Regions from separate parts of the Rhizobium sp. X9 genome, predicted to be linked through region 1. Evidence: riboswitches for the same ligand, from Rfam matches in the RefSeq annotation. Region 1 holds a riboswitch; each other region holds the start of a gene.
What was found. A riboswitch is a leader RNA that binds a small molecule or an ion and turns the genes downstream of it on or off. The one in region 1 is predicted to bind cobalamin.
Positions count from the first base shown of each region.

Region 2: it holds a riboswitch for cobalamin, as region 1 does, so the genes downstream of both, nrdH (glutaredoxin-like protein NrdH) here and JZY08_RS13425 (DUF1636 family protein) in region 1, are expected to answer to the same signal.
Region 3: it holds a riboswitch for cobalamin, as region 1 does, so the genes downstream of both, bluB (5,6-dimethylbenzimidazole synthase) here and JZY08_RS13425 (DUF1636 family protein) in region 1, are expected to answer to the same signal.

Region 1 is NZ_CP071311.1:2,791,102-2,794,371, forward strand. It holds gene cobW (cobalamin biosynthesis protein CobW) at 1-1,012, opposite strand, end outside; gene JZY08_RS13425 (DUF1636 family protein) at 1,009-1,434, opposite strand; cobalamin riboswitch at 1,554-1,771, opposite strand; gene cobO (cob(I)yrinic acid a,c-diamide adenosyltransferase) at 1,907-2,524, shown strand; gene JZY08_RS13435 (cobyric acid synthase) at 2,526-3,270, shown strand, end outside.
Region 2 is NZ_CP071311.1:2,893,780-2,897,049, reverse strand. It holds gene nrdE (class 1b ribonucleoside-diphosphate reductase subunit alpha) at 1-1,213, opposite strand, end outside; gene nrdI (class Ib ribonucleoside-diphosphate reductase assembly flavoprotein NrdI) at 1,201-1,599, opposite strand; gene nrdH (glutaredoxin-like protein NrdH) at 1,611-1,832, opposite strand; cobalamin riboswitch at 2,086-2,311, opposite strand; gene JZY08_RS13885 (nucleoside triphosphate hydrolase) at 2,444-3,073, opposite strand; gene JZY08_RS13880 (ATP-binding cassette domain-containing protein) at 3,070-3,270, opposite strand, start outside.
Region 3 is NZ_CP071311.1:1,464,994-1,468,263, reverse strand. It holds gene JZY08_RS07220 (glyoxalase superfamily protein) at 1-241, opposite strand, end outside; gene JZY08_RS07215 (TolB family protein) at 432-1,262, shown strand; cobalamin riboswitch at 1,467-1,652, shown strand; gene bluB (5,6-dimethylbenzimidazole synthase) at 1,748-2,464, shown strand; gene JZY08_RS07205 (DUF2865 domain-containing protein) at 2,595-3,270, opposite strand, start outside.

The DNA of each region.
Region 1 (3,270 bases):
TTTCGCGGTTGAGGCCCTTCTGGCCGATGACGACGAGGCGGCTGCGGCGCTCCTCACCGGCTGCCCATGGCCGATCGTAATAATGGTTGACACGGCTGCCGACGGCCTGCACCTGCAGGCGCATCGGCTTGGCGGAAACTTCAACGAAACCCTTGATGCGAAGAACGTTTTCCGCAGCAGCAGTTTCCGCGATACGGGTGGCCAGTGCTTCCGGATCGGTCACGGCGGGCAGATCGATGACGAAGCTGTCGAAATCGTCGTGTTCGTGGTCAAGCTCGCCATCATGATGGGTGCGGCGGTTTTCGATATCTTCCTCCACCGCAAGGCCGAGGCCGATCAGAACGGCGGGGTCGATTGCACCATTCGAGGCGACGACGATCTTCGCAGCCCGCGGCAGATGCTCGAGAATATGAGCCTTCGCCTTTTCCAGACCGGCGTGACCAAGGAGATCGGCCTTGGTGAGGACGATGAGATCGGCGCAGGCGACCTGATCCTCAAAAACCTCTTCGACCGGATCGTCGTGATCGAGCGCTTCGTCATTCGCCCGCTGGGCGGCAAGTGCTTCCATGTCATGTGCCACCTGGCCCTCGGCAAGGGCGGCACCATCCACGACAGCCACCACGGCATCCACTGTTACGCGGCTCTTGATGGCCGGCCACTGGAACGCCTGCACCAGGGGCTTCGGCAGGGCGAGGCCCGAGGTCTCGATGAGGATATGTTCCACCTTCGGCTGGCGACTGAGGATCTGTTCAATGGCCGGCTGGAAATCATCCGCGACCGTGCAGCAGATGCAGCCATTGGCCAGTTCGACGATGTTTTCCTCCGGGCAGCTCTCAATGCCGCAGCCTTTGAGGATTTCGCCATCGATGCCGATATCACCGAATTCATTGACGATGATGGCCAGTCGCTTGCCATCAAGCTTTTCGAGAAGACCGCGCAGCAGCGTGGTTTTTCCGGCCCCCAGAAAGCCGGTGACGATGGTGCAGGGAACGCGGTCCAGAAGGGTGCTCATGATCTCTCCTCGGTAAAATCGAATGGGGGAATGCGCGCCACCATGCCGCGCTTCAACGTATCGGGGCGGCCGCGCCAGGGCATCAGGCCATCGGCGGAGGCGGCCAGCATGCGCGCGCCGGTCAGCAGGTCTTCCGCGTCGTCGGGCGTCAGCCCGCCAAAGACATAGGACCAGCCGCCGCCGCCGCGAAGCACGGCGCTGAGGCCGCGTTTGCAATTGGCAAGACAATTGACGGAACGGACGACAATGCCGGATTCCTGCGCTGTTGCCATGACGGCATCCGCAAGACGTGCACCGGGTCGCGGCTCCGCATTGGGATCGGTTTCATCGCGACAGCTGCGGCAGACAAAAACGACGACGCCGGAGGCGTTTTCGCCTTCCGCCTCCGAATTCGCACATGAAGAGACCGCTGTAATATCCAAACCGTTTCGCTTTCCGCGCCTTTAAAAACTCATCGGGGTGCGGATGTCGAAAACGGCATGCGGAAAAGCGCAGAGCCGGCTGTTCGATCTGACCGACTGACCGGAGCACCCCGCCCGGCAGACGTTTTTCCTGAAACGGCAGGTCTCCTGGCTTGCGGCTTTAAAACACCCGGGCACCGCCTTCCCGAACCATCTTTAGAGGTTCAGTGGCTTTACGGTGCGGGCTTGCCGCTTACAGTTGCGGGGGCAGCCACGGAATGACCCCTGTCAGGGCGGAACCGTGTTCCCTCTTAGCTTTTCCCGTTGCCGGGAAAAGACCGTCAGTCCCTTACCCTTAGGCTGAACGGGCGTGGGGGTCAATGCCGCGGCCCGTTGGCTGGCCGCATTGCCGGGTGCGGCAAATTGGGTATAGTCGCCGCTCCGAAAGGCAGGGGCATCCGGCCCCGCGCCGCTGGACGAGAAGGAAAACGCGATGACACGCGACATCAGCGACAGCGCAGCCGAACGCCACCGGCAGAAAATGGTGAACCGCAAGACGGTTCAGGATGCCGAAGTCGCGGAAAAGACCATCGAAAAAGGTCTGCTGATGATCAATACCGGCCCCGGAAAAGGCAAGTCCACGGCGGCTTTCGGCCTTGCTTTGCGCATGCTCGGCACCGGACGCAGGGTGGGCGTGGTGCAATTCATCAAGGGAGCGTGGTCGACGGGTGAACAGCAGGCACTGACGCTCTTCGGTGACAAAGTGGCTTGGCGCACCATGGGCGAGGGGTTTACCTGGGACACGCAGGACCTGAAACGCGATGTCATGGCAGCCGCAAAGGCCTGGGAAGAAGCCAAGGTCCTGATGGCTGACGAAACGATCGGCCTCCTGATCCTCGACGAGTTGAATATCGCGCTGCGTTACGATTACCTGCCGCTGGAAGAAGTCGTCGAAACCCTTTCCAACCGCCGGCCCGATCTGCACGTCATCGTCACCGGCCGCAACGCCAAGCAACCGTTGATCGACGCCGCCGACATGGTGACCGAAATGACCCTTATCAAACATCACTTCAAGGCGGGTGTGAAGGCGCAGGCAGGGATAGAATTCTGACATGACTGCACGCGTGCTGATGTTTCAGGGAACCGGCTCGGATGTCGGCAAATCGCTGATGGTGGCCGGCCTTGCCCGTGCCTTCGTCAAACGCGGCCTGTCCGTCATGCCGTTCAAGCCGCAGAACATGTCGAACAATGCCGCGGTCACCGCCGATGGCGGCGAGATAGGCCGCGCGCAGGCGCTGCAGGCGCGTGCAGCGGGCGTTCCGCTGTCGGTTCACATGAACCCGGTGCTTTTGAAGCCGCAGAGCGAAACCGGCGCGCAGGTGGTGGTGCAGGGTAAAATTGTCGGCAATGCCAAAGCCGCCGATTACCAGCACATGAAGGCCGGGCTGCTGCCGCGCGTGCTGGAAAGCTTCGAGCACCTGAAACAACGGGCCGATCTGGTGCTGGTGGAAGGGGCGGGCAGCGCATCCGAAATCAACCTGCGCGCCAACGACATCGCCAATATGGGCTTTGCCCGCGCGGCCGATGCTCCCGTCATCCTGATCGGCGATATAGACAGAGGCGGGGTCATCGCCAGCCTCGTGGGTACAAGAACCGTTCTCGACCCCGACGATGCCGCGATGATAAAGGGCTTCATCGTCAACCGCTTTCGCGGCGATCCGTCACTGTTTTCGGACGGTATGCGAATGATTGCGGAAAAAACCGGCTGGGCGTCCATCGGGCTTCTGCCGCATTTTTCCGATGCTGCGAAATTGCCGGCCGAAGATGCTCTCGGGCTTTCCGGCCCGGCGCAACACA
Region 2 (3,270 bases), 100 kb from region 1:
TCTCCGAGCAGAGATTGCTCATGCTGATACGACCGGCGATCGGATTGGCGCGGTTCACCGTATCCTCGAACATGATGTAGGGATAACCGCTTTCAAACTGGATTTCGGCGATGACCTGGAAGAACTCACGCGCCTTGATCTTCTTCTTGCGGATGCGGCTGTCGGCGACCATTTCATGATATTTTTCGGTGACCGAAATCTCGGTCAGCGGCACGCCATAGACCCGCTCCACATCATAGGGCGAGAACAGATACATATCCTCGTTGTTGCGGGCGAGTTCGAAGGTAATGTCGGGGATCACCACGCCGAGCGACAGGGTCTTGATGCGGATTTTTTCGTCGGCGTTTTCGCGTTTCGTATCAAGGAAACGCATGATATCCGGATGGTGGGCATGCAGATAGACCGCGCCGGCACCCTGTCGCGCGCCAAGCTGGTTGGCATAGGAAAAACTATCCTCCAGCAGCTTCATGACAGGAATGACGCCGGAAGACTGGTTTTCGATCTGCTTGATCGGCGCTCCGAATTCGCGAATATTGGTCAAGGACAGCGCCACGCCGCCGCCGCGCTTGGAAAGCTGCAGGGCCGAATTGATGGAGCGGCCTATGCTCTCCATATTGTCTTCTACACGCAGCAGAAAACACGAGACCAGCTCACCACGGCTTTTCTTGCCGGCGTTGAGAAAGGTCGGCGTTGCCGGCTGGAAGCGGCCCGAAATAATCTCGTCGACCAGATCGCGGGCAAGCTGCTCATCGCCGCGCGCCAGAGCCAGCGCCACCATGCAGACGCGATCCTCGTAACGCTCCAGATAGCGTTTTCCGTCGAAGGTCTTCAGCGTATAGGAGGTGTAATATTTGAAGGCGCCGAGAAAGGTCGGAAAGCGGAATTTCCGGGCATAGGCTTCATCGTAGAGGTCACGAACGAAATTGAAGGAATACTGGTCCAGCACCTCCTGCTCGTAATATCCTTCGGTCACCAGATAATCGAGCTTTTCCCTGAGGTTATGGAAAAAGACGGTATTCTGGTTGACGTGCTGGAGGAAATATTGCCTCGCCGCAAGGCGGTCCTTGTCGAGCTGGATTTTTCCATCCGCGTCATAGAGGTTCAGCATCGCGTTCAGCGCGTGGTAGTCCAGCCCAGTATCGACCGGTTTCTGGCTTGCGGCTACCGGCTGTTTGGCGTCCTTGCGCAGCGCGCTCGAGGTCAGCGTGTCCAAAATCGTTCCAATCCATGTTTGACATTGGCGACATCTTCCTCCGTGCCGAGAAGCTCGAAGCGATAGAGAAACGGCACCGCGCATTTGCGCGAGACGATATCTCCGGCGGATGCGAAAGCTGCGCCAAAATTCGTGTTTCCCGCCGCAATGACGCCGCGAATGAGGTTTCGGTTGGAAGGCTCGTTCAAGAACCGGATCACCGGTTTCGGCACGGCCCCTTTCGTGCCGCCGCCCCCATAGGTGGGGGTGACGAGTACATAGGGTTCCGACACATGCGGCACCTCCTCCTCGGCACCCAGCGGCAGGCGAAACAATCGTCGTCCCAGTTTCTGAAGGAAGCGATGCGTGTTTTCAGACCGGCTGGAATAATAGACGATCAGCCCCATCGCCCGCCGCCTCAGCTGATCGAGCCGATCATATCTGGACGGAAACCCGCCCAGTGGCGCTCGCCGGCGACGACCACCGGAACCTGCATGTAACCAAGGCCGCGAACATGATCGAGCGCATCCGCATCTTCGGAGATATCGATGATCTCGTAGCTCACGCCAATGCGGTCGAGTGCGCGATAGGTGGCGGTGCATTGGACGCAGGCGGGCTTGCTGTAAACGGTGACGGTCATGATTTCCTCTTTCGAAGCCGCTTTTGCACACGGCTCAACATTGCCGATTGCGATCGCAATCGGTTGGCGATGGTTCTGTCATTCAGGTGGCGGGCACGGCCTTTAGCCGTGGAAAATCATTCTCTACGCCGACGAGCGCAGGAACTCAAAAAAATGCACTGGCATGACTTCACCCCGAAGCTTGTTCTGGAGGGGGCAGAAAAGGGCGCACGCAAATCATTTGCGTCAACACCTTCCTCCGGACACCCCGCCCGTGGACGTTTGCGCTCAAGGCAGGTCTCCTGACTTGCGGGTCACAACATCTATTCCGGCCTTCCCGGAGCTTTCGGCTCCAGTGACCCAAATCGGAACGATGCTCACCGCTTACAGTTGCGGGGGCAGTTTCGGCCTTGCTCCGCCATTAATGGCGTTACGCACCGAATTCCCGTCTTAGCTCCCGACGCTTGCGAATCGGAAGAACCTCGAACACCACATATAGTATATGAGGAAATTTTCTCGTCAATAAATAGACATGGAAAAGCCCCACCCTGTGGATCAAAAAGATTCAACACAGAGTCAACAAAGGCTTAACGATAAATGGAGTTGCCGCTCAAGACGGGAAAAGCGTTAATCTATTCCCAGATATCGATGCGAATATCGGCGGGGCGAGTGTTCTCGATTACCCTTTTTCCGTTGGGAAGATCGTTCTCAAAAAGTTTGGCGTGGATCGCAGCCGCATCGAGACCGTAACCCTGCCATCTGTTCCGCAGCCTCTCTTCAAGCACCGCGACGGACGGGCCAACGAAGATGGTGAGGTCAAAGCTGTCGGAAAGCGTGGTCCAGGGCGCTTCATTCAGCAGGAGATAATTGCCTTCGGCAAGGACAAAGCGTGTCTCTGGCGGGACAGCACGGGCGGAGGCGATGGCAATTTCGCGGGAACGGTCAAAAACCGGAACAAGCACCTCCTGTCCGCCCTTGCGGACGGCGGAGACGATATCGAGGAAACCACGCACATCGAAGGTTTCGGGAGCGCCCTTTCGCGGCAGCAGCCCCCGCTCTTCGAGAATGCCATTGTCCATATGAAAGCCATCCATCGGCAGGACGGCAGCCGTTTCGCTCCGCGCCAGCAGAGCGTCGCAGAGCGCATCCGCCAGCGTGGATTTGCCGGCCCCAGGGGGACCGGCAATGGCGATGATGAAACGGGATTGGCCCTCTGCCCGCCGAAGAACGTCTTCGACGATCGTCTCAAGCTTCAGCGTCATGCGGCAAGCGTTTCCTTTGGCGCTTCCTTGGCGCCGGTCATGAAGGCAACGGCGTCGGACATGGTGTAATCCTTCGGATTGATGACGCACAGGCGCTTGCCCAGCCGGTGAATATGGATGCGATCCGCAACCTCGAAAACATGCGGCATGTTGTGAGAGATGAGAACGATCGGCAACCCGCGCGAGCGCACATCCAG
Region 3 (3,270 bases), 1.3 Mb from region 1:
CATCGCTGACCATCATATGCGCCACATTGAAGGGCGCTGCCTTATGGGTGGGCTGCAATGTCAGGTGCAGCTCGGCATTGCCCTGTTTCAGGATCATGAAACCGACGGGATTGCCGTTTTCGAAGGTCTTTTCGAAACCCAGCACGCCGACATAAAAATCACGGGCTTTTTCGATATTCTTGACAGGAAGCATTGCGGCGATCCGGCCGAACCGGATGCCGTGATCGGCGATGGTATTCATCGCGGAACCTCGGATCTGGGAGAAACGGGAAGCGGTGCGGGCGGTGCCGGAGCGCTGGCGTTTTTTCCTATTTGAATTTGCAGGACGGTGCCTGCGGCCCTAGGATCATAATCACGGTGGTGGCGGATGCAAATGGAATATCTGCGTCGCGCCGTCCCGATCCAGACTATCGACAGGCCCGGGAGGCAGCATGCGCAGTTCCATCGAAATCTTCAACATCCGCACCCGGCAGATGCGGGTGGTGTGGCAGACATCCGAGCTGTTCGAGGCGCCGAACTGGTCGCCGGACGGCAGATATCTGCTGTTGAACGCCGAAGGGCTGCTCTATCGCCTGTCTCTTGCCGGTGATGCTGCGCCGGAGAAAGTCGATACCGGCTTTGCCACGCTCTGCAACAACGACCACGGCATTTCGCCTGATGGTTCGCTCTATGCCATTTCAGACAAGGTGGAATTCGGCAAGAGCGCCATCTACCTTTTGCCATCGACGGGCGGCACGCCGCGGCTGATGACAAGGAACCTTCCGTCCTATTGGCACGGCTGGTCGCCGGATGGGAAAAGCTTTGCTTATTGCGGCATTCGCGATCAGGTTTTCGACATCTATGCCATGGATATAGCCAGCGGTGTTGAAACGCGCCTTACCCATGGTGAGGGCCGTAATGACGGGCCGGATTATTCGCCGGATGGCGGGTGGATCTATTTCAATTCCAGCCGCACCGGGTTGATGCAGATCTGGCGCGTGCGGGTGGATGGCTCCAGCGTCGAGCGCATCACTGACAGCGCTTATGGCGACTGGTTCCCGCACCCGTCCCCCAGGGGTGACAAGGTGGTCTTCGTCTCCTACGACGCCGATGTCTTCGACCACCCGCGCGATCTTGATGTGCGCGTGCGGCTGATGGACATGGATGGCGGCAATGTGGAGACGCTGTTCGAGCTGTTTGGCGGGCAGGGAACGATGAATTCACCCAATTGGTCACCGGATGGGGATGAGTTTGCGTATGTGCGTTATTTCCCCGTGGAGTGATGCGGTAAAGGAGGACCCGTCATTCCGGCCTTGAGCCGGAATCCAGTAGACGCGCGTCTGCGCGGTGAAAAGACTCGTCTCAGCCCAAGGACTTGGGCTGGCTGGATTCCGGCTCAAGGCCGGAATGACGGAGGTGTAGGGGGCTCGCCATGGTCACATTGCCGCATCGCTCTGCAATATGCTTGTATTCGCAAGCTTTCTTGCCCATAGGTTCTTGCGTCAGGTGCCCGCAATTTGCGGCGGGAGAATCGGGAATCCGGTGCGAAACCGGAACGTGCCCAGCGCTGTGAGGCGGATGCCCTTTTTCTGATGCCACTGAAGCAATTCGGGAAGGCGAAAGCGGGCGGATGAAGCCGAGTCAGAAGACCGGCCTGACAGGATAGACTGGCTGCGTGGACGGCGGCAGGTTGTTGAAGGGCGTGTCGTGCGTTTGGAAACCGGAGCCGGTTTTTATGGCGGCGCGCCAGCATTGTTGGGGATAGACGATGCCGACCGATCCGCTCGCGACCAGTTCACTCGATGCCAATGCGTCCGATCATGCGCTTTCGCCCGCTCGCCCGTTTTCGGAGGAGGAGCGCGAGGCGATCTACCGCGTCATTGAAACCCGCCGCGATGTGCGCGACCAGTTCCTGCCCGATCCGCTGCCGGATGATGTGGTGGAGCGTTTGCTGAAGGCGGCGCATTCCGCCCCCTCGGTCGGCTTCATGCAGCCGTGGAATTTCACGCTTGTGACCGACGGCGCGGTCAGACAGGCGGCCTGGGTGGCGTTCCGCCGCGCCAATGAGGAGGCGGCGGCGATGTTTGAAGGCGAGCAGCAGGCGCTTTATAGCAGCCTGAAGCTCGAGGGCATCCGCAAGGCGCCGCTCAGCATCTGTGTCACTTGCGATCCGACGCGTGGCGGCAAGGTGGTGCTGGGCCGCACCCACAATCCGCGCACGGATGTCTATTCGACCGTCTGCGCCATCCAGAACCTCTGGCTGGCGGCCCGCGCCGAAGGCATCGGCGTCGGCTGGGTCAGCATTTTCCACGACAGCGACATTCGCGCCATTCTGGAAATCCCCGACCATATCGAAATCGTCGCCTGGCTCTGCCTCGGCCGCGTCGATGAGCTTTACACCGAACCGGAACTGGCGGTGAAGGGCTGGCGTCAGCGCGTGCCGCTGGAGGAACTGGTGTTTCGCAACCGGTGGGGCGGGCGGTAGAGGGAGGCTGGGGCTCGCTTGTGAGAGGCAAAGCGTTGCCGCCTGTTTCTTCTCCCCGTCGGGGAGAAGAAACAAGCTGCACGCGCTCGCTCCATAACTGACCGCCCTAAGGGGGAGGCCCCACAGCACGCTATTGCTGCGGCTGTATACCCTTCAGCGCGGGGTTCTTCAGGTCGATCCGCCCAGTTTGATCGGGCAGGAATTTCGGGCCGATGACGCGGACCTTGCTGTCGTTCGGGTCGTAGTCGCGTTCAGGAACCGGTTGCTCCGGCGGCTTTGCGGCCTGCTGCTGCTCTGCGGGTTTCTGAGCCTTGTCGCCTTGCGGTGATGGGATGGTGGTGATGCCGGAATAGGGTTTTTCGGCTTCCGGCCGGGCTGCCTCTTCCTGCTTCTGCATCTCGTCGTGATAGGCGGCCATGTTGCAGGCGCAGCCCGGTGCCTTTGCCGAGGCATTTTTATAGGCAAAGGCGGTTGGCAGGTCCTTGTAGGGTTTTCCGGTTTCGGCAGACACCATGTCGGCGGTTTCCTGATCCGTCATGGAGTGGAAATAAAGCTCCGTCTCTGTTCCCGGACACATTTTCTGGCATTGCTCCGCCTGGGCGCGAAAATCAAGCGGCGAGGCATTGGCGGCAATGGGGAAAAACGAGCCGTCGCAGGTGCGCACGCAGAGGGTTCTAAGCCCACCTTCCCCGGCGGAGCCGGGATAGGGCGAAAGCCCGGCCTGTCCCGGCTGATTTTCCTGCTGGCGAAAGGCATCGGGGTAGCGGGTGACATCGGGAGCCGGCGGCAGCTGTGCTTCCGTTTCA